One region of the Bacillus sp. 3255 genome, then DNA from elsewhere that is predicted to be linked to it. Evidence: a T-box and tRNA genes for the amino acid it is inferred to sense, from the RefSeq annotation. Region 1 holds a T-box; the other holds one or more tRNA genes.
What was found. The T-box of region 1 lies ahead of ileS (isoleucine--tRNA ligase). A T-box ahead of a tRNA ligase gene usually reads a tRNA of that ligase, here a tRNA-Ile.

Region 1 (15,820 bases):
TCCTGAATGACCACCTGCAGCCGCTCCTCATGGCGCAGATGAAGAATAAACAAATAATCGCGAATGTAAGCCAATTCGTCGGCCACCTTCACCAGATCGCTATTCAAGTTAAGCGAATATCTCATCATTTTGCCCAGAGCCTCGGTCGCATCCATCACCAGATCCTCGCGCTTCATAGCCGCCAAGCCGCTTATAATTTCAAGCGTATTATTATAGAAATGCGGGTTGATCTGCAGCAGCAGCGCTTTGTATTCGGCGTTTTTCCGGCGCAAATTCGTCTCGAACTCCGTTTCGATCAAATACCGCAGCCGATGCGTCATCTGTTCGAAAACCCCGGTCACATAGCCGACCTCGCTGTGTCCTTCGCTGACTTTCGGCATGATCTGCAAAGCTTGATGGAACTCGCCGCGCTGCACGAATTTCATCGCTCTGCCCATACTGCTCAGCGGTCTCGTAATGCCCGCAGACAGCCAGAAGGCTGCGAACATGGCAAGCAGGAGCAACCCGGCCGAAACGGCGATCATCGTCTGCCGGATATGCGTGATTTTCTCGTACAGCTCCCCTTCGGGAACGGTGCCGACGATAATCCAATGCTGTGCGGGCAGCTTACGGAAAAATAACAGGTTCGTTCCGCCATTGTCTTCTATGGCAAAACTTCCGCCGGTCTCCGTCTGGAACTGAGCGTCGATCCGTGCAAGCCCCCGCTCCAGCAGATCGCGGTGCCCGGCCGTATTTTGATCCAGAACCGGCTGGCCTTCTTGCGTCAACAGAACGACTTGTCCTGTATGTCCGAACCGGATTTTCTCAATTGCGCTCTTCAACAGCGTCGAAGGGTAATTGACTTTGATAAAACCGGCATTGCGGAGCGACTGCAGCTGAACAAGAGGAAAAAGGAAAGCGTTCACTGTTCGAGCCTTCATCAGATCGTCGGGCTGATCCGGATCTTTATGGGCTGTTGTCCAGCGCCGGCCTGAGGTCGCGAATGCTTGGTACCAAGCGCTGCTCCTGTAGGTTTGGTCTTGCGTCCATACGCCTCCGGCATCCTCGGTGAACGCACTGATGGAAATGCCGCTGGCATTGTTCACCCCGTACGAGGAGAAGTATTCGCGCAGCCTCATCTTGGCCAGCACCCGCTCCTGAACCGTTAGGTCCGGATTCAAGTGCTGACTCAGCCATTCCTGGGTGATCCGCGAGCTGACCACCTGGTTGCCGGTATCCTCGACCTGCGTCAGGAGCGTTAAGACGTGCGAGGCGAACTGCTCGATCGTCTGTGCGGCCATGGACTGAGTCGATGCCTCGATGGTTGCCGCCGCTTCCTCGCTGAGTATATAAGCTAGCAGCCCAAATGGAAGGATGAGCAGAAGCGAGAAAATAGCCATCAGCCGGCTCCGCAATGAGAAAAACATAGGATCCCCCGTTTCCTAACGACAAAGAGACGATCATCGGAATGATTCGTCTCAGCTTATGTTATTGCCTTACTTTTTCTGCTGTGCTTTCACATCGGCATAAGCCTTGTCGATCGCCGCAACCGCTTCGGCTACGGAAGCGTCGATATTCCGTTTGCCGATGGTAACGTCCTCGAACATTTTGTTCACGGCATCCGCCATTTGCGGGAAAATCGGTGTTATCGGCCGCGGCCTGCCATATTTCTGATTCTGGATGACGAAAATGTTTTTCGGATATTGGCTCAATTCCGGGAAATCCTTCGCCGCCGAGTAGCGGGATGGAATATCTTTGGTCATGCCGGCATACGTTGTCTGCCCTTCATGACCGGTGACCCAATTGACGAATTTCCACGCTTCATCCGGATATTGGCTTTTGGCCGATATGCCCAGCGCCCAGCTTCCGTTCGCTACCGCTTGCGCCGTGCCTTTCGGCAGCGGAGCGATATCATAGTCTTCGCCGAGCTTGAAGTTCGGGAATTTCTCTTTGAGATTCGCGAGCGACCAGGAGCCGTCGATCGTGATGCCCAGCTTGCCGTTCGGGAACGGGTCCGGCGGATACTCCAGCGCGGACACTTTGTCCTTGTTGTACAAATCCGAGAAGAACTGGATGGCTTTCTTCGTTAGCGGCGAATCCAGATAGCCTTTGGCCGTCGTGCCGTCGGGACTCATGATTTCCCCGCCAAGCTGCCAAATGATCGGATATTTGAAGTACGCCGTTCCCCCGGCGTTGCCGAAGCCTTGTGCCGGATCGATGCCGAAGACGCCGCCGGCCGGGTCATTGATTTTTTTTGCGGCATCAAGCACTTGATCCCATGTCCATGGTTCGTCCGGATTTCTGGAAGGCAGCGGGATGCCTTTCGCTTGGAACATTTTCTTATTGTAGAACATGGCGATGGACGATTCCGTCAGCGGGGCCATGTAGATTTCATTCTGGTACGTATAAGTGGCCAGCGTTGATTTGGGGATATCCTCCATATGGCCGTCCGCCTTGAAATACGCCGTCAACGGCTTGAGTGCGCCTGCATTCGCATAAGATCCTACAGTCGGAGCGTCCAGCGCCATGATGTCCGGCGGACTGCCTGAAGCAATGGAAACTCTGAGTTTGGTGTCATAATCCGAGTATGGGATAGGTGTCATTTCTACGGAAATGTTCGGGTACTTCTCCATAAAGGATGCCACGAGCTTATCATAGGCGGCGTTCTCCGTATCATTTCCGGAGTTTCTCCAGAACGTCAGCTTGATTTTGTCTTCTTTCTTAACGGCAGGCGCCGATGAAGAAGAAGATGCGGCTGTGTTCCCGCTGCCATCCTGTGCGGAACACCCGGCGAGCAGCCCGCCGATGACGATAGCGCTTACGACTGTTTGACTCAGCTTTTTCAAAATAATATGCCCCTTTCAATCTCTATTGTTGTTCTTGTCATCATCATAGCAAAGGGGCTATCCAATTAAATTCAATTTGCTCTGCTTTGAACTTGCAAAATGCTCATGCTTATTGTACACGAATATCGCCCTTGTCCCAAGTTGGCAGCGGCCGGTCTCGGATCACAACCAGCCTGCCGATCCCGTACGGCAACCGCCTCTTTTTACCGGGGCCATCTCATCTTCACCGGAAGCAGCGCGGGGAAATCGGCGTGAGGCTCCGCCTGGTACCAATAAGCCACTGACGAAACGTCGTCGGAACGTTCGAACAGCTGCCCATGATCATGACCGATCTGCTGGATGGTCACCTTCAGATCGCGCTCGAACCGGATCGGATCAGGCAGATGCCAGCGATACATGCCGTGCATCGGCACTTGATGGCCGTACCAAGGGTCAATCCGGGTCGTGTCCTTGTAGTAGGTATAACCCAAGTATGGCGTCGAGTAGCTCTCCGGCTCCTTCGTCTCCAAATTGCTGAAGCACCAAGCGCCGCCTACATAATCCTCCGTTCCCGTCCCGCAGATGGTCGGCCACTCGTCATCGCCGTCCATATAAAACTTGATCTCCCCCTCGCCCCACCAATTGCGCTCCAGCGCGGCCCAGGCCAGGTATGTACCGACATATTGTCCCGCACCCTGAACGTTGTCCAGAATCGTGTAGTCCTTGCCGGGCTCCGTCTGACGTTCTCTGCGCCATTGGGCGTGGAAGTAGGCCGCATTGTCCGGCAGCTCGTCAACAAGCGTATAGTTGAATGTATAGAAAAATCCGCCGATATCGTGGGCATGCTGATTCTCAACTGTAATTTTGGCGGAGGTCCGAAACGGCATCGGGAAGTAACAATTCATCCCGCCCGTCGGGTTGACGGCAATCGGTAACGAATTAACAAGGCTGCGTCTGGCGAACCCGTTGCAAAAGAAGTCCCCGAGCGGCACCTCGACGGAAGGCGTCTCCTCTTCGTCCCAATACATTCGAAGAACGAGATCCCGCAGGACATAGCGCGAATCATGCCCTTTCCCGCCCGTTTCATTCGTAACCGTAATCCACATATGCTGAATAATGCCTGTCCCTTGTATATGAACAAGCGTTGCCGTCTCGCCTTGTTTCAGATCGATGCAAGGACGCCCTTTTCTGGCTGCGCCCAAGTTGCTTGCGGCTTGACCGCCCTGCCCTTTCGCCCCCGTCGGATTCTCCGCCGTAATCGAACGCGTACGTCCATTAGTTACGAGAGGAGCCGTTCCCAGACCATTGCCTAAGCCGTGCTGTTGCAGCATATCCATCACCTCATGTATCATTTATTGTGGTTCATGTATCTAATTATATTAGGTTTCCCTTGTATTTCTTTAGCATAGATTGCCGACTTGCTTACCACATATTGCTGAGGTGATGTCATGGATGTGGTTAACGTTTCACCTTATATCCGCGTTGCGTTCGACAGTGTGGTCGAAACGCCATGGACGATCGAAGAGCGCGTCATCTGGGATTATGAGATGCTTTTTCTCATGGAAGGGCACTTATTGGTGACGGTGGAGGGGGAAACGTACGAAGGGCGGCCCGGGGACGTTTTCTTCTTCAAACCGAATCAAAGGCACTCGATTCAATCGACAGGTCCGCAAGCCATTCGGCAGCCTCATGTCCATTTCGATCTACACGTTCTTCCGAATTGCGAGGAAATAACAGTGTCCTTCAAGGCCTTCGACCAGATGAGCGATAAGGAAAAAGGCTGGTTCCGGATCAACCAGCTGTCGGAGCACCCCTATTTCATCCCGAACCATTTCCGGCCCCGGGATCCCGTCTACTTGGAGAGAGTGCTGTTCGAGCTGATCCGTGAATACGAAACGAAGCCGCCCTACTACGAGCTGCGTCTCAAAAGCAATATGCTGGATATCTTGGCCTTCCTGCTGAGGGAGCAATACTATAGCAGCCTGACGGGAAAGGACGGACAGGTCGAATTTCTATCCGAAATCCGCAGCTATATCGACCGGAACGTCAATCAACCTGTCACGCTGGACGAGTTGACCGAGCAGTTCCACGTCAGCAAATTTTATCTCATCCATTTGTTCAAGAAGATGTTTCGCATGACGCCGATCCAATATCATCAGCACATTCGTATGGAAAGAGCCAAAAATATGATCCAATTCTCAACCATGCCCTTGAGCCAAATAGCCGAGCATCTCGGATTCTTGAATATTCATACGTTCAGCCGTGCATTTAAAACGGCCACAGGCCGCAGTCCGTCTTATTTCCGCACAAGGACCCCGTAACACGACAGAAACCGCTTCGTTCTTATGAACGAGGCGGTTTCCCGTTGCCGTTACTTCGTACCCTTAAGTTTATTCGATCCGCAACCGGAACTTGTGATCGCCGAACGACACTTCCTCCATATCATCCTTCCCATCCGCATACCGGACATCAGCCAGCAAGACGTTATCATGCAAAACATGATCAAACCGCTCAAGCGCCGCTTTCAGCGGTGCATCCACTTGAAGCGTCAGGATGACTCGCTGTTCGATCGGCAAATCGAGCTTTTTACGGTAATCCTGAATACCGCGGATCACTTCGCGCACGAGACCTTCCTGCTCCAGCGCCTCCGTGATCTCCGTATTCAGAGCAACGTTGATGCGATAACCGGAAGCGAAGGCAATCCCTTCCTTGCCCTGCTTCTCTACAAGCAGCTCATCGAGGGTCAGACGAATAGCTTCCCCGTCATTCGCAATTTCTGCATAGCCTCGCTCAACGGCCTGTTGGGCTTCGGCGGCGGACAGCTCCTTCAACCTCGATTGGAGGGTTCCGACAAGCTTGCCGTATTTCTTGCCGGCTGCTTTCAGGTTCAGCTTCAACCGGTAGTCGATAAAGGAGCTGTCGCTTGATTCCACCCGAATCCGCTTCACATTCATTTCGTCCTGGATGATGGCTTCGAACCGCGGCAGGTTGAACTCACGGTCCAGTGCGACGATTAGCTCGGACAGCGGTTGACGGGTCTTGATTCCCGTCTCGTTCCGGATGTTTCTTGCCAGCTCGACGATTTGGCGCGCTGTGGCCATATCGCTCTCCAACGTTTCGTCGATTGCCGATTCCTTCACGACCGGATAGTCGGACAGATGAACGCTGCCCTCCCCGCCAAGATTACCGAATAGGTCTTCCGCAATAAGCGGCATATACGGCGCGATCATTCGGGCTAATGTCAATAGCACCTCGCGCAGCGTTTGGTACGCGCAGACTTTATCTTCCGTCATCTCGCTGCCCCAGAACCGGTCGCGGGAACGACGGATGTACCAGTTGCTCAGCTCGTCGACGAAAGCCTCGATGTGCTTGGCGGGATTGAGGAAGTCGTAATCCTCCAACCCTTTGACGACATGCTGCAGCAGAGTATTCAATCTGGACAGCACCCAGCGGTCTAATTCATTGGAGGACGACCGCGGCGGATGATCCTCAGGCCGGTATTGATCGATCAACGCATAGAGCGAATAGAAGGCATGAGCGTTGTGGATCGTATCGACCACCTTGGACTTCGCTTCCGCAACGATTTGTTTCGAGAACCGTTTGCTGTTCCACGGCGCGCTGTCGGACAGCAAAGCCCAGCGAAACGCATCCGCTCCGTACTCGTCGATGATTTCCCAAGGATCGATCACGTTTCCTTTGCTTTTGGACATCTTCAAGCCGTTCTCATCCAGGACGTGACCTGTCGAAATGACCGCTTGATAAGGCAGCTTGCCGTTATACAAGGTCGATACCGCCATCAAGCTGTAGAACCAGCCGCGCGTCTGATCGATTCCTTCGCAGATCATATCGGCCGGATACTGCTCCTCGAACACCTGCTCATCGCCGAACGGATGATGGTACTGAGCGAAAGGCATTGAACCGCTGTCGAACCAGACGTCGATGACTTCCGGTGTTCTCTCCATCGTTCCGCCGCAGGAGCAGCGCAGCTTCACCTCATCTACATACGGTTTATGCAGCTCCAGATTGTCGTCGATTCCTCCCACGGATCTCTCGCGCAGATCCTTCAAGCTGCCGGGTGCGTATTCGGTCCCGCATGCCTGGCATAGCCATAAATTCAGCGGGGTCCCCCAGTATCGGTTCCGGCTAATATTCCAATCTACCAGGTCTTCGAGAAACTTGCCGAAGCGCCCTTCGCGAATATGCGACGGGTACCAGTTCACTCGGTTGTTGTTCGCAATCAGCTGATCCTTCACGGCCGTCGTTTGGATGAACCAGCTCTCCATCGCATAATAGAGAAGCGGCGACTTGCACCGCCAACAGAACGGATAGCTGTGCTCAACCTTTTCTTTGGCGAACAGCAGATCGCGCTCCGCCAGACTTTTGACAATGTCAACGTCGCAATCCTTGACGAAGCGTCCTGCATAATCGGCAACCTGCTCGATGTAGCGTCCTGCCTGATTCACTGCGTTGACGAAATCCAACCCATGCTGGCGGGCTGTCCGGTAATCGTCTTCACCGTGCGCAGGTGCGATGTGGACGATTCCTGTACCGCTCGTATCGCTCACGTAATCCGCATCGACGACGACATGCCCATGATTCACCGGGAAGTAGTCGAAAGGGGGCGTATATGCGGTACCTACGAATTCAGAACCTTTGTGCGTGGATACAATTTCATAGTTGTCTTTCAGCACTTTGTCCGCTAAGTTCTTGGCGACCACATAGATTTCGCCGTTCTTTTTGGCTTTAACGTAATCCGTATCTTTGTTGACCGCCAGCGCTACATTGGCCGGAAGCGTCCAAGGCGTCGTCGTCCAAGCCAGGAAGATGTCCTGCCCCGTTCTGCTGCGGAACTTCACCGTCGCGCTCAAATCCTTGACATCCTCATAGCCTTGCGCGACCTCATGCGAGCTAAGCGTCGTTTGGCAATCGGGACAATAGGGGCTGACGCGGTGTCCTTTGTACAGGAGCCCTTTCTTATGAATTTCGGCCAAAATGTGCCAGACGCTCTCGATATAATCATTCGTTAACGTCACATAGGGATGGTCCATATCCGTCCAATAAGCGATGGCTTCCGTAAGCTCGCGCCATTGCTTTTCATATTCGAATACGCTGTCCTTGCACTTCTGCACGAATTCGGCGATTCCATACTTCTCGATCTCTTGTTTGCCCGAGATGCCCAGCTGCTTCTCCACGCCAAGCTCGACGGGCAGCCCGTGCGTATCCCATCCGGCTTTCCGGACGACCCGGTAGCCGGCCATCGTTTTATAGCGGCCGATGAAATCTTTGATGACGCGTCCGAGCACGTGTCCGATATGCGGCTTGCCATTTGCCGTAGGAGGTCCCTCATAGAAGACAAAATTCGGCTTGCCGGCCCGATGGTTGATGGACGCTTGGAACGTCCCGTTGTGCTGCCATTGCTCTAGAATACGAAGCTCCCGATTTCTCGCTTTTTCTTTGACATCGACTTTTCTCATGGTCACTCATCCTCTCTTGTACAATACCAATGAACGCCAAAAAATCCCGTCCCCTAAGGGACGAGATTTCATTCTCGCGATACCACCCTTGTTCCGAACCATCGAATACTCGATCTTCGGCACCTCATCTGCGCACCATCATACGCGTCCTTTGTAACGGCAGGATCCCGGGGCAGCTTACCTGGACACTTCAGCTTTCCTTCTCGGAGAGGATTTTCGGCTAAATCTTGAACGTTGGCTTTCAGCGCAGGGCCAACTCTCTGGGGATCAACGGTTTAGCGTACTCGATCTCGTCAATGAATTTAATCAGAACATTCAGTTAGTTTATTTCTACACCTTCCCGCTTGAAAAGTCAAATGATTTTACAAAGAACCGAATTTCGACAAATCGTCTCAAATTCCACCCGTTTACAACGAATCGAGGTTTCTTCATAATAATTTATGGGTTCCCATCTATTTCCAAGGAGTGATACGATGTCCAAAAAAATCTTAATTCTCACCGGCGATGCGGCCGAAGTGCTCGAGGTTTACTACCCTTATTTCCGCGTATTGGAGGAAGGGTACGAAGCTGTTATTGCATCCCCGACGAAGAAAGTGCTTCGTACAGTCGTCCATGATTTTATCGAAGAATGGGAAACCTACACGGAGAAGCCGGCGCATCTGCTGCCTTCGCACGTTGCTTTCGCCGATGTAGACCCGAGTCAATATGACGGCCTCATCATTCCGGGAGGCAGAGCCCCCGAATACATTCGCTCGAACGAGCATCTCCCGGGCATTATTCGCCACTTCCTGGAAGCTGACAAGCCGGTCGGCGCCATCTGCCATGCCGCGCTGGTGTTCTCTGCACTCAAGGACAATCAATATTTCGAAGGCCGCACGATGACGGCGTATTCCGCCTGCCGGTTGGACGTCGAGCAGTTAGGCGCCAAGTATACGACGGAGACGCTGCACGTGGACGGCCGATTGGTCAGCGGACATGCATGGCCGGACTTACCGGGGTTCATGCGCGAGTTTCTGAAGCTGCTTGCCTAACAATATACATAGAGAGGTCCGAAGCCGTTCCGCTTCGGACCTCTCTTCGTTATTCGCGGGACGACCGGTTACCCTTCTACGACATCCGCTTCCAGCTCGCTTGCGACCTCCAGCATCTTCGGAATAACCGCTTCGTTCGCCCCCGAAACGTAAATATCCCCATCATAGTGACGGAACGGGATCTGAACCTCGCCATAGCTCCACATGAAAAAATCGCCCTGAATGGACATCGTAGTCGTGCCTGTCACCGTAAACACGGATGAGTATGTAAAATCAGGCTTGGACGCAAAGTAACTTTTGCACTCTTCCAAGGAGATGGCTTGGTCAGACCGGCCTTGCTCCTGTAACGTTCTCGTAATTCGAAAGCGTCTGCTCATGGCAACTCCTCCAATGTTATCTATTTATACCGCTCATCATCCCATCATAATAAAAAGCAGCTGCCTGCGGCAACTGCTTCCTTCTAAACCTCACCGTGCACTTCGTCCCTTCCAGGCCCCTTAGCCGGCATCCAACGTTTGAAAGCCAGCTTCAACAGAGGAGGAACCGCGAAGAAAATGAACCATGTCCGAAACAGCTGATAACAGGAGACGACGGCAATATTCGCGTCGATTTCCTTGGCCATGATTCCCATCTGATCCATGCCCCCCGGCGCCATAGCCAGAAAAGCCGTAGCTGCGGAGACTCCGTGCAGCCGGGTGAGCAGCGCGCTTAAGCCCAGCGCCCCCAAGATCAGCACAGCGCCGCTCAGGATCGCCAGGCAGACGACCCGCACCTTGCGCGTCAAGGTTTCCGGGCGAAGCAGCAGGCCGACGTATGTGCCGATCAGCAGCTGAGCAACGTCCAGGCAAGCGGACGGCAGCGCGGGTCCGTGCACCCCTGACAGATGAAGCGCGGCCGTCGCAAACATGGGGCCGAGCAGATAAGCCGAGGGAAAGCGGATTTTATTCCCGTAATAGCCAGCGATCACGCAAACCGCGGCAAACAATAGAATGCCGGGGAACAGATCTCCCCACTGCGGGACGGCTTCCGCGGCTTCCGTGACCGCCGAGTGGGTACTGCCAAACAGCGGACTGAAGACGAGCAGCGGAACGCAGAAAATGATCATCATCAACCGGGACACCTGGAGAAATGTCACGACCGTCAAATCGATCCCCCGGGTGTCCTCCGCAATAATAATCATCTGCGACAAGCCGCCGGGAATACTTCCCATCAATACCGTCGGAAACGGCAGCCCCGATAACTTGGAAACACCGTATGCGATCAAGGCGCTGAGCAGCAGAAGCAGCACCGTAAGCAAAATCATATTCGGCAGCTGCTGCCCCATTTCTTTCAACGTCTGTACCGTGAACGACAAGCCGATGGAGTAGCCGATGATGATGAGCGCCGTATTCCGCAGGTAACCGGGCCACAGCGGCTTTATCTTCTTCTGCAGCCGCGTTCCCAGGAAAGCGAACACCATCGGCCCCAGCAGCCACGGCAGCGGCGAATGAATCAGCGTAAACAGCGCTCCGCCCGCCAATGCGATAACGAGCGTGATCAGGAATCTCTTCACGGCTGATCGGCCAGCACGGCAATGCGCTCGTTCGCGCTGCCTTGATAGAACCCGCCGTGATAGCAAATGACGGCCGCGATGTCGTAGGCCGCGAGCTTCTTGAGCGACAACAGCGCTTGCTCCATATCGGGTGTTACGGCCGGTCTAGGCCCTTGCAATTCGCCATTCTCAACAATCATGGCATCGCCGGCAATCAGCGTCTTGCTCGGTAAATGGTACAAGCAGACATGGCCTGGCGTATGGCCCGGCGTATGAATGACTGTGAGGCCTCCGGCAATCGGCAGCGTTTCTCCGTCAGCGATGGTTCGCTCTACATTGGGGCGCGACGGATGCAGAAACGTTTGCTCGAATTGAACCCGAACCGCTTCCGGGAGCTGCTCCAGCAGACCCGCCAGCCTCTCCGGCGTCACCTTGATCATGGGCTGCGTACCGTTAATCGCGCCTTTGTCATCCTCATGGGCATAGACGGTCGGCATCTCGTCTTCCTCCGCTAGAAAAGCCGGCAGACCCCCGACATGGTCAATATCCTGGTGGGTCAAAATAATATGGCGCAGCGGTAGCTTCCCGATCCCGGCAGCGCCCGCCAGCTCCCGAATCGCCGGAGCGGAGCCCGGCATGCCCGTATCGGCCAGTGCCCAACCGTTCTCGTCGTATACGATGGTCGGATGAATCTTCATTGTCGGACTTACCTGCAATTCCAGCATTTCTATACCTTCAGCTATGCGCATTCGATTGCCGCTGCCTCGCCTGCATGAAGGACGCAGCGGCCACCTCCTTTATAATGGGATGATGAGATGAATGATGATGCCAGTGATGATGGATGCTCCAAATGTGGTCCAGCCGCGATGTTGCCGCGGCGTGAGAACTTATGAGTTCATTATAGAACTGACTGGTTTTCGCGTCAACGCGGAACATTGACGGCCACTTGCTCTCATGTCAAGATAGGGGTGGAGGGATCACGATGGTCGATTCGAAAAAAAACAAAATCCTAGACACAGCCATCGAGCTGTTCCGGACAAAAGGCTACAGCGCCGCATCCATGCAGGATATCGCCGAAGCCTGCGGCATGGCTAAAGCCAGCATCTATAAATATTTTGCCACCAAAGAAGAATTATTCACCGCTGCGTTCGTCGCCTGCCATCAAACCTTATTGGATCAAGCTGCTGCGCTCGACCGTGCAGGAACGGAGCTGGGCCTGTCTTCGAAAGAGAAGCTGCGGCGGAAGATTGAATTCCAATTGCAATATACCGTCAAAAATCATTTGTTCATGCTCGATTTCCGGGAGCTTCCCATCACGTCGAACGAACACTTCATCGCCGCCTGGAAACGCAAAAAATCCGCGCTGCACACGTGGCGCCGCGAGCTGCTGATCGAAGCTTACGGGCCGCAGATCGAGCCTTTTATTTGGGATATCGTCGCGATTTTCCGCGGCATTCATATTGAGTACTTGTCCTATGTCCAGCAGAAAGTCATCGCGCTGCCGATGTCGGAGCTGGCTGCCTTCATTGTCGACCGGCTCGATGCGCTCATCGAGGATCTCATTCGCACGTCGCCTGCTCCCGTCATTGACGGAAGCAGCGCGTACATCAACTATTTGAATCCGAGCGATGCCCCGGCCCGGCAGACGACCGTCGCGCAGCTGATGGAGCTCATGCGCTCCAAGATCGGCGAGCTGTCGAAGCCGGACGATCAGCGGGCTGAGCTGCTGAAGGTCGCGGCGATGCTCGGAACGGAATGCGGGCGCGAGGTGCCCGATCCGACGCTGATCCGCGTGCTGGCCGCTTATTTGGACGTCATTCCGGAGCTTCGTCCGTACATTCGGCAGCTGCATTATTTGTTGGCGTAGCTGCCTCGCGGGGGCAGCTCGCGCTAGCCGGCAGCTGTGCCGGCGAGGTCCCGCGGTCCGGCTAACGGACACAGCGGACCTTATTCGGCCGTTCGGGCCGAATCGAAAAATCTAACGGACACCAGTGCCGCTATTTGCCGGCATCGAGGCGTGTTTTCGCCTCGATGCCGGCAAATAAGGACCGTGGTGTCCGTTAGCCTAAGCACGGCGATGGCCTCCACATTGCTGACGCAGCGGCATTGCATATCCATCGGTGAAAAGGAAATACAGTTCGCTATTTCATCAAGGACCACCCATTCTGCGGATGAAGAGGAAATACGATTCGTTATTACGTGGTTTTTCGCAGAATTTGAAGGAACAACCGCGAAATAAGGTCTTACACTTCCGCTTCCTCCCCCAAAGCTCCCTCTTGAGGCTAAATAACGAATCGTATTTCCGTTAACTTGCTGGTGAGGGAGGTGGTGCGCCCGAAATGCTGCAGCTGTACCACCGTGCCGCTGCTGCCTGTTGGATAGCGTAAGGGAATTACTTGTGCGTTCTGTTGCTGCACTGCGCTGCGTTGAACTGCGCGAGCGGCGCAAAACTGCACCACATTAAGCTGCGCTGCACAAGCTGTACAAGTAGCCGCGCTGCAATAACTGGAAACACTCCAGTTATTCCAGTGTCCAGGCAGCCCACGGGACGGAATAAAAGGAATTTCTCCATCTAAAATTAGCGATTGACGAGCCTTATTGCGATTTCTCGTGAAATTAGCAGGAGAATTTCCAGTTATCGCCTCGGTTGAAGGGGGAAATGGATGAAATAACTGGAGAAATTCCAGTTACGCTTTATGTAGCGCCCGCCGCGCACTCCCCGGGTGCTCCCCGAGCGCTCCCCGCGTGCCCCCCCGCTCATATCCTCCGCACAGCTTCACTCCCGCCAAAACCTGCTCCTTTCGCCGGCCATGAGCTTCTTGCCTCCTTTTCCCGCATCCCGAATATTTCTCTATATCCAGACTTTACCAATACAACTCCGTCCATCCGTGTCATAATGGCTGCATATGGCCTACTATTGATACAAATGGAGGTAAACTACATGTCCAAATTTAGGATTCGACCGCTGCGGCATCCTGATGACTTCGCAGCGGTCGCTCCGCTGTTGAATACGATCTGGTCCGAGCCGACGACCGCTGAACGGCTGCAGCTCGACGAGGAGAACATTCCGCCCGGCAAGCTTCATTACAACGAAGAGGGCGAACTGATGGGCTGGGACCGTCCCAAATGGGTGGCCGAAGACGAGCGCGGACAAGTCGTCGCTTACGCGATCGCCTGGCGGGCTCCTTGGACGGAGCCGGGCACACTCAGCCACACCGTTGTCGTACACCCGGAACGACGCGGACAAGGAATCGGAAGCGCGCTGTACGACACGCTCCTGCAATGGGCCTTGGAAGTCAAGGCCTCCCGCCTCATCGACTATATGCGGGAATCGGATGAGCGTTCGCTCGATTTCGCACGCCGCCGGGGTTACGTCCAAGAACGCCATACGTTCGAGTCCGTTCTAGACTTGGCGGTATTCGATGGCGAAACGCTGTTCGACGCTATTCAACAAGCCGAGCAGAGCGGAATCCGGTTCATCACTTTGGCTGATGAACCTGGAGAAGCGAGCGAAAGAAAGCTGCACGAGCTCTACCAAGTTACGCATCCGGATATCCCGGGGTACTCGGGCAGCTTCCCCTGGTTCGAAGAATGGAAGAAATGGACGATCGGGCAGGCGGGTGTACGGCCGGAATGGATTCATATCGCCAAGGATGGCGACAAATACGTAGGCGTCGTTACGCTCCAGCAGAACGAGCAAACGCGGGCGATGTACCATGAGTACACCGGCGTGCTGCCGGAATACCGCGGAAGGCGGATCGCCCTCGCGCTCAAAATGCTCGGCGTGCGAACGGCCCGCTCCTGCGGCGTCCCTTATTTGCGCACGCATAACGATTCCATGAACGGACCGATGCTGCGAATCAACCGCGACTTGATCGGCTTCCGGGCCGAGCCCGGCAACTACAAAATGGTGCGCGAATTGAACTAAGCGCCTCCCGCAAACGAAGAAGCCCCGGCAACGAACTGCCGGGGCTTCCATCTATTTTACCACTTATACTGCGCACAAGCCTTCGTTTTCAAAGCTGCCTCGAAGCTGGTGCCCGTCTTCTTGAACAAGTTTTTGGCATTTTTCACATCCGTGCCGAAATGGTCCAACTCCAAATTCATCGACGATTCCGACGGGCTCATGAAGTCATAACCGAACGGTCCCAGCTCTCCCTTGGCCAGCAGCGAAAATTGCGGGCAATCGCCGTTCCATTTGCTCGTCAGCTTCACGCCGTCCGAGAAGGACGCCGGCCCCCATGAAGCCTTCACTGTCGCTTCAACGGCCAATTCCGTGCTCGATAGATCTTCCACCGGGCTGATTTCGAAGCCGCCGCCCACACCGACGCCAACCTCGGCGCAAGCCGACACGCCTTCGTCCGTTATGCACACCTTGCCGCCTCCGCCCAAGCCTTCATAAGCGCTCGCGCCGACGCAGAACAAGCCGCACGGATCCCGATACGAGATCGGGTTGTTATTCACATAGGCGTACAGATTGGACTGCTCGCCGTCCAGCAGGATCGGATCCTTAGCCGTCCAGCGGCCGGTATGCGGATCATAATCGCGGAAGCCGAAGCGCACCAGCTTCGTGCCCTCATCCGCCAAACCGCCGGCATAGCCGAGCGCCAATGTAAACGACGGATTGCTGTCCGCAAGCAGATTGCCGAAGGAATCATACTGCAGCTTCTTCACGACGGTACGGTCGCTTTGAAGCACAAGCTGCGGAGTCCCTACGCCATCCGTAATAACATAATAACGGACACTGCCTTTTTCCAAAGCCAGCAGCTTCCCTTGCTCGTCATAGAAATAGCTCGTAACGGATTGATCGGGGTCCACAACAGCCGTCACCATGTGCGGCGAGTTCGGATTACCGTACAAGTACTGCGTCTTCTGCCCGGATACTTCGCGGGACACCCGCCGTCCAATGGCGTCATAACCATATTTGTACGTGATGCCGCCGACGTTAGCCTCCAACAGCTCGCCTCTGGATGCATAGGT
Region 2 (15,820 bases), on a different contig from region 1:
GGTTCTCAAAGTCAATGATATGCTTATGGCCAAAGTGATGATCCGAAATAAAATAAGTCGTTGCCATGTCAATCGCCCCTTCCCTATAAGATGGCCAAGCAGCTATCCTTGGCCCAACATTTGCTGTATTACACCAAGCGTTTCTTGAATCGCTTGCTGAAGCGCCGAAGTTTCACCTTGAAATGGATGCACGGCGCCAAAGGTATGATTTCCATCCGGAATTCGAATCCACCGGATATCGGGGTTACGCTGAACCAGTTCGGATGATCCGCGAATAAGCCGTTCTCCGTCCGCCGTCCCTTGAACAAGCGCAATCGGGAACGTTGCTCCGCTGATTCTGTTGACAATATCATAACGCTCTCCGTTATGCTCCATATCTTCAAGAATTTCCAGGTTGAGCGGCATGTTCTGCTTCGTGCGTCCATTCAGCGTGTACGTTCTTCCCGTTCTGCGCATCTCTTCCTTATTCTCTTCCGTCAGCAAATCGACATAAGCAATGCCGTTCCACGAGATGACACCTGCGATTTGTTCCGGATGGTCAAGTGCATGAATGAGACATACGCCCGCTCCCCGGCTGTGACCCAATAGCAATATTGGTTTCTCTGCGCCCGCCTCCCGGTTTCTAATTGCCTGTACGACCGTTTGCAAATCTTCAAGATCCCGGGAATACGTATCACGGGCAAACTTCTCCAGCTCCGTAAATTCGAGCAAATCAGCGCCTACGCCATTATGTGAGAAATTGATCGCTACTACATCGACGCTTTCTGCCAATGAGCGGGCCGCATGCGGGAACATCCCCCAGTTTTTAAACCCTTTGTAGCCATGACACACCACAAGGGTCCCCCGAGCCGGTTGAATGGCGGATTCGTACCAATCACCCCGGATCACTCGGTCATCTCCGATCTTCAGTTCGAATGCTTGGCCTGCACGTTCTCTCATCCCTGTCCCTCCTTCTACTTATCCTGTTATATTTTAACACAATCGTTCTTTGACGGCATGCCTCCGAATACGTTCATAAAATTATCCCAATTAGTACAAACTTGATTATGGTAAGTAAACTAACCCAAGTTGAAATTCATTCAGGAGGAAGCTCGCCTATGCCCTACAATCGATCTACCCGCTTGCTCCTTAAATTGACCGCTATCCTGGTAAGTACCCTGCTGATGACAGGGTTGTCCGCTTCCATAAGCCGATCGGTGAGAGCGGAAGCTTATCAAGAGACGGTTCCGGCAAGCACATTTCAGCTTATTGTCAAAGCCTCCCCGCATGCCGCCTATCTAACGGAAACTGCTTTTGAAGATAAAAAATTGCAGCGTGAGCTGGAGAAAGCTCAAAGAGATTCTCGCTCCGGTTATCCTTATGCCGACCCGCTGCCGCCGGATACGACGCTGGTGTACCGGCATAAAGACCAAACGCTGCGCTATGGCGTTACCGTCAACGGGGAATTGGTCGATCTTATGGCCAAGTCGCTCCTACCGCTTTCAACCGGCATGCAGGAATCGCTGCGCGCGCAAGTTCAAACGATACGAACCAAGCATTACGGTGAAATACTGCCATGGGAGGATGCGAGTCAAGTTATCCCCAAGTACAGTAAATTCACGATCACCGACGTGGAATCCGGCCTTAGCTTCGAAGGCCAGCGCCGCGCAGGCTCCTCACATGCGGATGTGCAGCCGCTGACCAAAGAGGATTCCGCGACGCTCAAAAGCATCTACGGCGGTACCTGGAGCTGGGACCGCAAGGCGGTCCTGGTGAAGATCGGCGACCGCACGCTGGCAGGATCCATGCACGGTATGCCGCATGGCGGAGACGGTATTCCCGGGAATGACTTCAAAGGTCATTTCTGCATCCATTTCCTCGGGAGCGTCACGCACGGCTCCCGCTCGTCCGATCCGGCGCACCAAGTGATGGTGCACCGGGCCGCCGGCTTGCTGATGCCTTACATCAGCAAGCTTTCGCCTTGGGCGCTGATCGACGTTTGGATCAGCGCGGCGAACCAAGGTGACCTGCAGCTGCTGCAGGTCACCACCGGGCAAGAGCAGGCGGTGCATGTGCGAAGCATGCGACGCCTGTCCAAGCTTCCGGAGCGGGACGTATCCCAGCTCCTGGAGCTCGAGACCGCGGTCGACGTGACGTCTACGCCGGCCAAGGTCAAGCGCGTGCTGTTCCGCCTTGAGCGAGCGTCGCTCGATTCACGCTGGTACATCCGCAGCGCGGTACTGCAATGACGAAAGCCCGGCAGCTCAGTGAGATGAGCTGCCGGGCTTTCTTATTGTTCCGGCTGCCCGGAATATTTGCGAAGCTCGTTGGCCAACCGGTGAAATTCCGCCCGGGCCGGAGCCGACGACGTCGCTTCGTAGCCTGCCGCCAGAAACGGAATGATCGCATTGGCATCCTTAGCGGACAATGCATAAGTCGGAGGCTCTGGCGCCGCAAGCGTATTCCACCAGCCTTCACTGCCATACGACTCATCATGATCGATCTGGATGCCGTTGACAGGGACATCATTCAAATATTGATAAAGGTTAAGGAATGTAGATTTTTTACCGCCGCTCCACGCATAGGTTTGCCAGAAGCGCGAGCATGCGCCCGCTTGCTTAACAGCTTCCATCACGGCATACGATCCGTAGACGCCGGTTGTATATTGCGGTGTCGCTTCGCTGGCCGCCTGGATATACGCGATAACGGTCGGCATCTGGGCGCTTGTAGCGTCAAAATCGACAGCGAAATAAATACAGCTGCCTTCCGGCTGGCCGACTTGTTGGGCTACCTGAACGGCCGCCGCCCCGTCCGCCAAGCCTGCGCTCCTTCCGCCCAGCGCCCTGTTCGCTGTCGTTTCGTATACCGAAACGATCTGTAATCCGGCGTTGCTGATCAATTCCGCTTCGCCTTTCGTTAAAGCCTTATACCCGCTTGGAACGAGATATCTGGCCACAAACAAGTAGCCATCCCTGACGAAAGCTGCAGCGGTTTGAGTTGTTAACGGCGTTGAGCAATCAAAACCTTTGGCCACTTTCAATCACCTAATTTCTACTAGTTTCATACATCATATGCTCATAGACAATAGAGCGCTACTGCATCCGATTAATTACTTATGTATAGTAACTAAAAAAGGCGCTTACCTAGGCAGGGAAGCGCCAATCCTCTTACGAATTTTTCTTCTGTACGGTCCCGAATCGTTTGGCGTTTCTTGCGCGCGCACGCTCGATTTCCACTTCCCGGTTGCGCGGCTCCGCAGGCGTCACAAGGGAATCCATCAGCTTACGGGCAGCCTGCGTAATTTCTTGAACCGCAAGATCGAATGCTTCCTCGTTTACTTTAGACGGCGCGGTGAAACCTGAAATTTTACGCACGAACTGCAAAGAGGCTGCTTGAATCTCCTCATCGGTGACAACGGGATCGAAATTGAAAAGCGGCTTAATATTTCGGCACATTGCAAGCTCCTTTTTGGACATGTTCCAAATTTACGTTGTTATGATTTATAAGAAATCATAGCACGGAACTGTAATTGCTGGCAAACCGCATACAGTTAATTGACCTTATACACATGCGTATACATAGTATCTTTATATGCAGAGAACACCGCATCCGTCAGAGGTTCGGGGTAGCTCATGATGTTCAGCGGCAAATCCGGCTGACCGGTCTGCAGAGGCGGCTGCACATAATCAAAATGATTCAACTGAAAGCCCAATCGTTTATAAAAGTCCACTCTCCGCTGTGCCAAATCTGTATCTGGCGGCTCTACTTCCAATAGGACAGGCTTCCGCGACTCTTCGAGCAACGCTTTCATTAATTGCCCTCCTAGTCCGCTCCCCCGTACGTCCGGATCAACAGCAATATGCTCCACAAAACGAAACGCAGGAAATTCCCATACAGCCACAAAAGCAATAATCTTGTTGCTGCCGTCTTTTTCAGTAATAAGTCGATAGTAAGGTTCAGATAACAATTCCTTCTGCCCTGTATAGGTTCTACGTTCACTTTCTGGAAACGACGCCTTCATTATAGCGAATACTTGATTAAATTCGCTATCGTCCATCATCTAGTTCCTCCTTAAAACGGGCTGCAACTCATTTGCGTATCCAAATGTAGTGTACCTCGAAGCGAATACATTGAATCCCCCGCTATGGAAATCGCCCCATCATCCGCGAAAAAGCCCCTCAACAGCTCGGAATCACCGAGTCGTTGAGGGGCTTTGTTGGATTGTAAATTAAAAATAAAAAACCCTTACCTATCAAGGGTTTCAACACTATGGGCCCAGAGGGACTCGAACCCCCGACCAATCGGTTATGAGCCGACCGCTCTAACCAACTGAGCTATAGGCCCAAATAAAATTTGGTTGCGGGGGCAGGATTTGAACCTGCGGCCTTCGGGTTATGAGCCCGACGAGCTACCGGGCTGCTCCACCCCGCGTCATCATTGCCGCTCAACAGCGACAAAAATAAATATACACTAGAGGCGAGCTGTAAGTCAAGCGTTAATTTTTAGTGCAGCTGCAGCTGCTTACGTGTTGTAACGAACGCCGAAACGGCCTTTTTTGGACTTGAATACTTCCACTTCCTGCGGGCATTCATAACCATAGATCCACCAATCTTCTTCCATCCTTTTCGCCAGACAGCCCGCCTGAAACTTGGAATCATATAATTTCGCCCAATATATCCATTTCACTGCCATCACTCCGTTTATATTGACATCGGTAATCCTATCTTATCCAGAATAGAACCGACTTATGAGTCATGCGCGAAAGCTAAGTAAAGAAGCCGCCTGGCCGTGCTTCCAGGCACGGGTCCAAGCGGCTTCCTTTCTTCATGGATTTATTGTTTGAACGTTGTCAGCAAGCGTTTGACGGTCTCGCCCATCTCGTTCGTGAAAGTCTCGTAGACCTTAATTTGGATCGGGTAATCCAATTGGCCGCTTCTGGCATTAAGATCGATCGTATTCGTGCCGTTGTACAATCGGCCCTCACCGGATAGATCACTCGTCGTTTTGCCGACGGGATTGCCGATGTTGTCGAACAGCTCGAAGGATAGCTTACTGTTGTACTTATCCGCCGTCACCTGCTTATCCGACTTAATATCCAGATCCAGCTTCAGCTTATAATCATAGGTCAGTGTAGCCATGTATATCGCCGAAATCGTCCAATTCTTGATCGTAATCTCATAAGGGTACACATTCAGGGTTTTGGCTGTGAAGTCGTTCGGCTGAACCGGTACTTTCGCTGTTGCCAGCAACGATCTGTACGTTGTATCTCCGCTTGCTTGCTGGCTGTACAGGTTCATTTTCAAGCCTTCTCCGGTCTCCGAAGATGGAAGCGCGTAGGAGTAACTCACGATATAAGAAGCATTGGGAACAACGGTGAGCGCTGTTGACGCCTGTCTTCTGCCTCCATACGCGTAACCGTCTTTGCTCACAAGCTCCGTTGCGATCGCCGGGATCGGGATCGGGCGGTCGCTGTTGTTCGTCAATTTAAATTTCGCAACTGCTGTGTTAAAACCGTCGTCATCGTTATTGGTGACATGCAGCTCGACCAGCGATACATCGACATTCGAAGGTACGAATTTATTCGTCGAATCAAGCTTGACCGGCGTACCCAATGTGTAATCCGGCGCCGGGATGACGCCCTGTGTTGCCGCACCTGCCGGGAGCAGAATGTTAATGCGCCCTACCCGGTAAGTATCCTCAAACAACTTGCCGTCCGGGCCTGCCGCGAAGAAGCTCTCCGGCGTTACCACATTCAAGCTGGAGAATTCCGTCTCGAGGTCGGTTGGGATGACGACATGGATGTACTTCTTCTCGCCCGGATCCAGTACAACCGATGCTTCTGCGCGGCTGCCGGAATATACGGAGCTTGCGGTTTTACCATCGATGCCGAAATTCGGAACCGTTTGACGTTCCTTGGTCGGGTTCACGACCTGAATTTGCACAACGTTGGAAACACCTTTAGCGGTAATTTCCTTGTGGATATCGACTGGAGTGAAGCCTAGTGGGGAATGCAAGGACGGCAAGCTGAATGGCTCGCCCCATTTCAGCAAGGCGGATGAGTTCGTAATTTCACTGTCGCTGCCGCTCCACACCAGTCCGGCGTCAACCGGAACGCTTAACAGCGTCGTTTCTTTCTTGGGATAAACCTCTAAATCCACATCAACGAAGCTTAGATCCGTTAATTCCGCGTCATCGGTGCGCTCAACCGTCGTCATATAGCTCAGCTCCTGCTGGCTTTTGGGCTGGATCGACTTCGGATTTTTGGCGCTTGGCTGCAAGGTGTACTCAATCCCGTCATTCATCCGAACACGCAATTCATAATCCGGTACTCGCGTCACTTTCCCGCTCGTATTGCGAACGCGGATGACGGCCCCCAGCTTCGTCGTATCGGTTTCATGATCGTTTAGGATGCTTTTGATCTCCACTTCAACATGATTGGTCAACGAATAGCTGGGTATCGCAGCTGTTTCAGTAGAAATAACGGAACTCACATCTTCGGCGGCCCATGCCGGCATAGCGGCAGTCGTCAAAAGTGCAGCGGATAGTACAATAGTAGCCAACGATTTCTTCATCTTCTTATTCACGTCTTACGCCTCCTTGAGCTCGTGTTAGTTGCTCACCTTGATTTTGTCTTGATCTTTCAGCTGGTGCTGTCCGGATATGACGAGCATCTCGCCCTCTTTGACCCCGGAGATGACTTCCTGATTCGTTTCATTTAACCTTCCAAGCTCTACCTTACGCTTCTGAACCGTGTCGCCGTTAACAATATAAACATAGCTGTCTCCGCCTTCGCGAACGATACTAAGACTCGGAATAACCGGAACGATCTGTTCATCGTCTTTCGTAAGTTCAACTTGTGCTTTGGAGCCCGGCTTCAGCTTGCCATCCGGATTCGGTACTTCAAGCTCCAAGTCGTAAGCTTTGGATTGGCCGTTGATGACATCCGATAAAAACGTAACTTTCGCGGTAGCTTTGTCCGTCATCCCAGGTATGTAGAACGTTAATTCGCTTTTGCCGCGAACCAGGCTGGCCGAAGCTTCCGTCAATTGCGATTTGATTTTCACAGGATTCGTCTGCTGGACTTCTCCTACTCGGCCGCCTGGTGCCAGCGTCTGGCCGACAGTCACATTCAAGTCGGTCAAAATGCCGGACGCCGGAGCTTTTACTTCCAAATTGCTTAACGTTCGTTCAATATTGCGGGCGCTGACTTGAGCCGACTCCAGACTCGTTTCCAATTGGGCATAAGAGTTTGTTTCCTGCAATGTTTTCAACGATCTCTGTGCACTCGCCAGGTCCTTCTTCTGATTCGTAAGCGCCGTCTCCGCTTGATCCAATTGCGATTTCGTTGCCGTACCCAGATCATACTCGTTACGCACTTTATTGTAGGCTTTCTCCAGATCGCTAACGGCCGTCTCCATTTTGGCAACGCGGTCTTTGGCATCCTCGATGCCGTTGGTCGTATTTTGTTTCGCCGTGCTGAGACCGTTTTGCGCGCCTCGAATGCTCACGTCATTCAAGTCCTTCTGAATCAGTGCGTCCGTCGGATCCAAGCGGAACAAGACGTCGCCCTTCTCTACTTTCTCCCCGCGCTTCTTGACGATTTCGATGACTTCCCCGCCTGTCTTCGGCACGATGTCCAGGAGGACGGACGATACGACATCCCCCACCTGCTCGATAGGCTCACCGATTTTTTGCTTTGCAATTTTCGCTGTTTTCACAACTTTCACGCCCTGCTCAGCGGCCGGTGTCGGCGACGGGCTGGCTGCCGGAGATGCGGTGCATCCGGTGACGATCGCCGCGCTAAGCGCGACGATCCCGATGAATTTGGCACTTTCCTTCATAGTCAACAACTGACGTTTCATATTCGATTTCTCCTTTTCCCCTGTTCAGCTTATTGAATCGCAGATGGCGTTTCCGTTTGGATGGAAGACGACTTGCCTTTTCGCTTGAACCATCGGCCTTCTCTTTTCTTGAATAAGATTTCGTACATGATAGGCACAATTACGAGCGTCAATAGAGTTGAAGTCGTAAGACCGCCGATAACAACGACCGCCAAACCTTTGGAGATAATGGTGCCTTTGGATAAGCCGAGCCCTAATGGCAATAGCGCGATGATAGTTGCGCCTGCCGTCATAATAATCGGTCGTAGACGGGTAATCCCTGCCTCGATTAACGCATCGCGGATCGAATAGTTTTGTTCCCTTAGCTGCTGCACACGGTCTACGAGTACGATCGCATTCGTTACGACGATACCGATCAGCATGAGGAAGCCGATGAGCGAGGTAACGTTGATGGATTCTCCTGTAAGTAGCAAGCCCAGCAAGCCTCCGATTGCGGCAAGCGGCAGGGAGAATAGAATGGCAAGAGGTGCTCTTGCGTTCCCGAAGGCGATAACCATGACGATGTACACGATAAAGATGGAAGCGAAGATAGCGACGAACATTTGCATGAAGCCTCTATTAATATCGTCGGAAACCCCTTTGACTTCGCGGGAAACGCCGGACGGCAATTCCAGCTTCGCCAACTCAGCTGTAACCTTTTGGCTCACGCCGCCTTTATCCGTGCTATCGATTTTGGCCCGGACGCTGACGATTTGCTCCTCGTCCTCTCGGCTGATGCTGTTCGGTGCTTCGATTTGTTGAATGCGGGCAATCTCGTTTAATTGAACGGTTTGACCTGTCGGCGTTTTGATCAGGAAGGTGCCTAATTTATCTACAGAGTTTTTGTAAATAGGGTTCAGCATCACCTTCGTGGCATAGGTCACATTGTTGAATTTCAAATCTCCCAGCTTTTCTTCGGCAATCCAGGAGTTGACGGCCTGCAAAATTTGCGCGGAGGAAAGTGCGTACAAACGCGCCTTATTTTGATCAACGGTAATCTCGACTTCGGTCTTCGAATCGCTCAAGCTGTCTTTGATATCCGTTAATTCAGGGAATTCTTTGAGCTTTTCTTTCACCATCTGCGAGGCTTGCTTCAGATAGAGCTGATCGTCGCCTTTCAAAGAGTAGGAGAAGTCCGCACCCGTTGAAGTCGGAGGTCCGCCGGTGAACAATTGTACGTTGACCTCGGAGCCGGGAGGCATTAATTTCAGCATATCTTCTTTATACGTCTTAACGGCTTCCGTCGCGTTCGTGTCCTCGGTAAGCTCGAAGAACATCATCGCTCTGTACGCGTAACGGTCACTGCTTTGGTTATATCCGACTAACGATTCAATATATTTGAACGCCGGATTTCCTTTATCATCCTTATGGGTTTTCAATTCTCTTTCGAGCTCTTTGGACTTTTCGTTCATCATTTCCAGCGATGTTTCGCGCGGCATCTTGATTTCGATAGCGCCTTGCTTTACGGATTCGCTGTTCGGCATGAACGCGACCGCCAAGTTCGGAACAGTGATAACGATAGATAGAATAAGGGCTACTGCTGCAATAAATAATGTTTTGATGCGGTTGTTTAGAGACCAAATGATCGCTTTTTTGTACCTCTCGCCCATCGGTCCGACATGATTCTCGTCGTGATGAGTTAACTTTTTGCTGGAAAGCACCATCAGCTTCGCCAACATCGGGATTACAGTTAAAGCAACAATCAAGGAGGAAAGCAGGGCAACGACAAGCGTAATGGCAAAAGGACGGAACACTTCGCCTACGACCCCGCTTACGAAACCGATCGGTCCGAATACACCGACAGTTGTGATCGTGGAGGACGTGATCGCGCTTGAAACTTGCTTTGTCGCCAATTTGATAACCGACTCGTTGCGCTTCTGTGCGACTTGCAGTTGGCTGTATATGTTCTCGATAACGACGATACTATCGTCTACGACCCGGCCGACGGCAATCGCCATACCGCCGAGTGTCATAATGTTCAAGGAGATTCCGAGCGGCCCCATCACCAACAAGGTGACAAGGATGGATAATGGAATGGACACGAGTACGATCAACGTCATACGAATATTACGCAGGAACAGCAGGATCATGACAGATGCCAGAATGGCACCCAAACCGCCTTCTTGCACCATGCCGTGAATCGAATCTTTAATATCGTTCGCGGAATTGTAAATTTTGTGGAATTTGACGCCAGGCATCGACTGCGACCATTCGGCCATTAGCGCATCGGCGCTATCCGCGAATTCAACGGCATTTGCCGCTTTCGTTTTGTACAGCAGGACGCCGATTGCCGGTCTATCGTCCAGCCTTGCAATAAACTTCGACTCGCTGATCGCTTCCACCTTGGCGATTTGCTTGAGAAGCAGCGTATCGCCCGTTTGTGTCGTAATTTTCAAATTGTCCAAATTATAGATGGTGTCCATTTCGCCTTTTACGCGAACCATTTGCGAGTTGCCGTTGAAATCGACCGTACCCGCAGGACTGGAGACAAGCGCAGCTTTAATCGATTGGGAGACATCGGCCGGCGACATGCCATAATTATTAATCGCAGGCGCATCCAGCTTAATCGTAAGGACTGCATCCTGATTACCTACGGAGTCGACATGGTCAACCCCTTTGAGCCCATTAAATCCCGGCAAAATTGTGTTCTTGTAGGCGTTGTCGAGCTCCGCCTGATTCATGCCTTCATCCCCGTATACGGCCAAATAATAGACCGGCTCGGAAGCGAACCCCGCCGTCAGTACCTTAGGCTTCTCAGAGCCCTGCGGGAGCTTGACGTTAGAGATCAAACTCTCTACGTCTTTCTTCACATCTTCAGGCTTCTTATCCTGCTCGAGCTCCAAAACAATTTGCGAATAGTTATCCTGGGAGCTCGAGCTTAGCGTCTTAAGACCGTCTAGACCGGCTACAGCCTTCTCTAGCGGCTTCGTAATTTCCTCCAGCACATCCTTCGGAGGCGCTACGTATGTAGTACTTACAATGACGACCGGAAAAGTAATATCTGGAAAACTTTCTACCTTGAGCGTCGTTGTGGAATACGTCCCACCCACGACTAACAGCAGCATGAGGATGAAAATTGCTGCCACATTTTTCATTGAAAAATCGGTTAACTTGGACATTCTCACTTCTCCCCTATCACCAGCTTTAATACCTTGTAACTTACTGCCCTCAACCATCATAACTGGAATTTCTTAACAAAACATAAACTAACGTTGAAAATTTTATGTATTTTCTCGGCCCTGATTCATTATATATCGGTCTGTGTATAAAAACAGGTGAATCAAGTCATATTTCAGTCATATTTTGGTCATATCGGCATCTGTATGGTTATGACTATCTGTGACTTTACTAACAAAAAAAGCGAAGGCAGATGCCTTCGCTCGGATGTGGAATCAATCGGTTGTTATAAACCAGTCGGCCTTCTGGGAAGCAAGCAGCTTCCTCTGCCCCTGGAACTCATCGTAGATGCTTAACGTGTATTTCTCAAGGAATTTGGATTGAAAAATAAGTCCTGAATCCGAAATGGAAATTTTAAAGTTTTCTCGCTGGCCTAGCCGGATTTTCGTATCTTCGTCGGCTGTTGACTCTCCGTTATAGACGTCGAAGTCTTTGAAATCGAACTTTCTCTCGAACCGTTTGATGCCGCCGCCATCTTCGAATACCAGCAGCAAATTATGGCCCTCCGTATTGATTTCGGTTAGCTTCTCTTTGGTAAGCTCGTAGTTGAACTTGAGCGTGAACACGCCGTCCTCAATTTTGGTGCCGATTTTATCGATCGAGATCGTGTAGGGGAACAGCTCCACGTTTTTCAACGTTGTGAGCACGTTCTTGCTTTCGCTCGGCAGCCAGTAAGCGACTGGATTCACATAAGAATCTGCGACCGCCTTGTCACCTTCGGACAGCTTGCCGTCAGTGACCGCTTCGCCCAGGAGCAGATTCAAATTCTCCGTGGAAAACCCCTTCGGTACGGGAGCCCAGACGTTCAACAGCGCCTTGCCTGTCGGACTGATCTTGTTCTTCACCTCTGCAACCGTAGCCGGAAATACCGTTCCGTCTGCAGAACGGAAATTCGCGACAAGCTTGGCGGCATTCGTAAACCGCTTCTCGAGATTCGTTACCTCGACCATGGCCGAGTACATGACGCTTGTTTTGTCCTCATAAGTGGATACGCTGCGAATCGCATACTTGGCTTTACGTCCGACATCCGTGGAGGAATAGGACTGGCCGAGACCGACGAAAGGAACCGATTGGAGCTCAGCCTGTGAGGAGAACTCCAGTACGTCCGTTGCCATCGTTCCGCTCGTTCCCGTCTCTCCGGTCGTCGGCGTTTCCCCCTCATTTTCCTGAAGGACAAGCTTCACTTCTGAAAATTCGTACGTATAGGGCACTTTGCCCGCGAGCTGCAAATTCACACTCGATCCCGCACCTAATCCGATCACCTTGGCGGTTTGAATTAGCTTGGCATCGATTTTGACCGCATCGTCCAGCAAGAAATAGCCGGACAATTTCGGAATCGGGAGCGACTCGTCACCTTTGTTGCTTAGGACCAAATCAGCGGTCAGCAGATCCTGATCCTCCCAAGGCAACCGGTGCAATCCGCCAAGCTGGGCTGTGTATACCCCTGATTTGTTCGTGAAGGAGTATTCCTTCCCGATCGATCCGCCATCCTGTGACGAAACGGCCGGCAGCTGGAAGTTGGCAACAGCGACATTCAGCTTCAGATCGGCGATCGTCTCGGCGATCGCGAGCTGCCAACCATCCGCGGCAACCGCCACCGGAATAGATCCGGAGAGCTGAATCTCCTTGCTCTCCTTCGGATTGATCTTCAAATCCTTCAGCCCCTTAGCTTCCAAGGGATACAGCAATCCTTCCGGTGTTCGTATCGAGAACAAATAGGCCGGTATGGTAACCGTATGATTGCCGGCATTCTCCAGCGTGACGTACACCGTCGGAACGTGATATTTTTCATTTTTGTTGGATACGAATTTCTTAATGGATGCATGGACATCCACCCCGCCTACGGTAATGGCTGCCGCTCCGTTTACCGGCGTGACGTCGGTAAAGTCGTCCGGGACGGCAACTTCACCAAGCACTCTTTCGAAATTCGTTTGGCTGAAGTCCCATTTGATGAACTGTACCACAAGATCCTGCAGCTTCGTGTCGCCATTCAATGTTGCATAGAAGGTCAGATCTGTCGTAGAACCGGGGGCGACCCGGTTCTTGTCTTTGTCGGCAGGAAGCAGGCGTGCCGAGAATTGATTGCCCGACTTGCTTCTCAGTCTGGCCCAATAATCGATGAACTGCAATTCGCTGCTGCCTTCGTTATGAATCGTTATCGTGAACGTCGCGATTTTCCCTGTTTGATCCGGCATGACATGGATGTGCTTCAGTTCGAAATAACTGCTGCTCGTAATCGGCACTTTGCCGATCGCCTGCGTGACAGCGACCGGATTTCCGTCAGCCCAGACCGGGGTTATGGCTCCGAAAGCCAGCGTGGCGGATAAGGCAACGGTTGCTGCATATTTGTTGCGGAACTTGATGTGCATGATCTAGATTGCCTCCTTATCAATGTGACTAGCCTGGAAGTTACCGTTTAACCGGCAGGTACAGCTTCCATCATCGGTTTCGGCGGCTCGCCAGGATTTTCCTTCATTTGTTTCAGCATCGCGTCGCCCTGCGTCTGCCATTGCTTGAGCGCTTCGCGGGCCGTCGTTTTGCCTTGGAGAACATTGTTGAACTGCTGGCGGCCAATTTCTTGAACCTGATAGATGTTCGGCATATCGCGATACAGCTTGAAATTATTTTCCGGTGGTACAGGCGTAACGTTATAGAAGGCTTCCATATGGAATTCCGCGCCGTCTTTCGGCTTCAAATACTTGGACCGTGCAACCAAATTATAAGAGCTGTGTGATTTCAATTTGGCCCAATCGTCACCGTTGATGAATTTGATAAATTTCCATGCGTCTTCCGGGTTCTGCGCTTTGGCATTAATCCCCATTATCCCGTTCATATAAATGGATCCGCCAACGCCTTTGGCCTCGGGATGGGAAGGAATTGTTACGACATCCCAATCGATCGGCGTGTATCCTTTATAGCTGGCTGCGTTCTTGTTCGCGCTCGTAATTTGCTGGATTTGGCCGTAGTTAATAATTCCCATGGCCAAACGGCTGGACATGAAATCGTCATAGGCAAAAGGATTCTCTTGATCGAACTTGCGGTTCATCCCTTTTTGCGGATCGATAAGCTCCGGGAATACATTATCTTTCTGGAGCTGAGCCATCCTCGTCCAAACCTTCTCCCATTGATCCGTATCAACCGTCATCTTCTCGCCGGCATCGTCATACATTTTCAGTTGGAGCGGTGCCGTATACATCTGCATGCCATAGAACAAATCGCCTTGCGCTTGCGTGGAGAACGAGAATCCGTTAATCCGGCTGTCGCCTTCCCCCTTCGTAATCCGTTTCGACAGATCGAAAACTTCATCCCACGTCATGCCGTCCTTCGGGAAATCCACGCCTGCATCCATGAACAATTTCTTATTATAAATAAGTGCAGATGAGCTGAATGTAGGTGCCAGCGCATACAGCTTGCCGCCGCCCGCATTCTTAAGACCGTCGATAACGGCCGGAACGATGCCCGTCGTATCGAATTTATCTTTCGTAATCATGGGATCCAATTGCGTCAGCATGTTGCTTTCAATAATATCCGGCAGCTGCTCGAAACCGACCATGACGACATCCGGCGGGTTATCGCCCTGCATAACCTCTTTCAGCTTCTCCATCGGATCCGGCATCTTCTCGCCCGCCTTCATAGCGCCGTACCGGTATTTGTCATCCATCGTCGGAATCACTTCGATCTTGACGTTCGGATTCGCGAATTCGAAGATTTCCGTGAATTGCTGCCGGAAGTATTCATCGTCTCCGAACCCCATCGTGGTCGCGATCTTCAACACCCGCTCCTGTTTGTCATCCGTGTTCTCGCTTTTCGTACAAGCCACTGCCAGCGGCACAACCATCGCCAGCGTCAGGGATGATGCCAGCATTTTACGTGTAATTAATTTCATTTGGTTTTACCTCCATCAACATGTGAATTCAATTTCATTCCTTCATGCCCAGGCAGAACTTTCGGCGCTCTGATCATGATGGTCTCGCCGTCAAACTCCATTGTAGCTTTGTCTTCGATTTGCAAGGCGTTCAGGTAGGCTTTGGGTACTTGCAAACGGCCGGCCCGATCCAGAACAACGTATTCCTCATGCGCCTCTTGGGCCATTGCGCCGTCGCTGCCACCATTTCCGGCGGCCATCGGGCTTCTGGCGATGAACTCGGAACTTGTCATGCCGTCCCGGATGGCCACCACGCGGCCGACTTTGCCGGCCATCGATAAATCATGCGTAACGATGACGATCGTTACTCCTAATTCCTTGTTCAAGCGTTGGAAAATCGAGAGAATCATATCCGCTGTTTTGGAATCAACCGAACCCGTCGGTTCGTCCGCCAGGAGCAGCCTTGGCCGGTTCGCAAGCGAGATGGCGATCGCCACGCGCTGCTGCTCTCCGCCTGACAGCTCTTGAAGTTTATTATTCAGACGGTGGCCGAGTCCGACCCATTCCAGCAGCTGCTTGGCATAGGCGGGATCGTATTTCCCGCTAAGCATCATCGGCAGTTCCACGTTCTCCAGCGCCGTCAAGTAAGAGACGAGATTGCGGGCGTTATTCTGCCAGATAAAGCCTACGGTATTCCGCTTGTATTCGACCAATTGCTTATCGGTAATTTTCAGCAAATCCCAATCACCGACACGCACCTGTCCTGCGGAGGGACGATCAAGCCCCCCGAGAATATTGAGCAGCGTGGATTTGCCGCTTCCGCTATTCCCGATAATTGCCATCAGCTCACCGGCATCGACCTGAATGTTGAGACCTTGCAGAGCAACAACTTCGACTTCGTCGGATTTATAAATTTTGA

Region 2: it encodes a tRNA-Ile, which carries the amino acid that the T-box ahead of ileS (isoleucine--tRNA ligase) is inferred to sense. The anticodon was not compared.

Annotation. Positions count from the first base shown of each region.
Region 1 is NZ_JAVDUS010000022.1:29,841-45,660, forward strand. It holds gene J2X61_RS28420 (cache domain-containing sensor histidine kinase) at 1-1,406, opposite strand, end outside; gene J2X61_RS28425 (ABC transporter substrate-binding protein) at 1,476-2,825, opposite strand; gene J2X61_RS28430 (glycoside hydrolase family 172 protein) at 3,029-4,135, opposite strand; gene J2X61_RS28435 (AraC family transcriptional regulator) at 4,253-5,125, shown strand; gene ileS (isoleucine--tRNA ligase) at 5,195-8,278, opposite strand; T-box leader at 8,332-8,584, opposite strand; gene J2X61_RS28445 (DJ-1/PfpI family protein) at 8,752-9,309, shown strand; gene J2X61_RS28450 (hypothetical protein) at 9,378-9,686, opposite strand; gene J2X61_RS28455 (AbrB family transcriptional regulator) at 9,770-10,861, opposite strand; gene J2X61_RS28460 (MBL fold metallo-hydrolase) at 10,858-11,565, opposite strand; gene J2X61_RS28465 (TetR/AcrR family transcriptional regulator) at 11,823-12,707, shown strand; gene J2X61_RS28470 (GNAT family N-acetyltransferase) at 13,782-14,768, shown strand; gene J2X61_RS28475 (S-layer homology domain-containing protein) at 14,825-15,820, opposite strand, start outside.
Region 2 is NZ_JAVDUS010000005.1:206,195-222,014, reverse strand. It holds gene J2X61_RS09730 (metallophosphoesterase) at 1-67, opposite strand, end outside; gene J2X61_RS09725 (alpha/beta hydrolase family protein) at 103-939, opposite strand; gene J2X61_RS09720 (hypothetical protein) at 1,098-2,228, shown strand; gene J2X61_RS09715 (glycoside hydrolase domain-containing protein) at 2,270-3,013, opposite strand; gene J2X61_RS09710 (DUF2277 domain-containing protein) at 3,147-3,434, opposite strand; gene J2X61_RS09705 (GNAT family N-acetyltransferase) at 3,530-4,036, opposite strand; tRNA gene J2X61_RS09700 (tRNA-Ile) at 4,250-4,323, opposite strand; tRNA gene J2X61_RS09695 (tRNA-Met) at 4,334-4,410, opposite strand; gene J2X61_RS09690 (hypothetical protein) at 4,501-4,671, opposite strand; gene J2X61_RS09685 (hypothetical protein) at 4,812-6,563, opposite strand; gene J2X61_RS09680 (efflux RND transporter periplasmic adaptor subunit) at 6,588-7,841, opposite strand; gene J2X61_RS09675 (efflux RND transporter permease subunit) at 7,871-10,978, opposite strand; gene J2X61_RS09670 (hypothetical protein) at 11,252-13,405, opposite strand; gene J2X61_RS09665 (ABC transporter substrate-binding protein) at 13,453-14,922, opposite strand; gene J2X61_RS09660 (ABC transporter ATP-binding protein) at 14,919-15,820, opposite strand, start outside.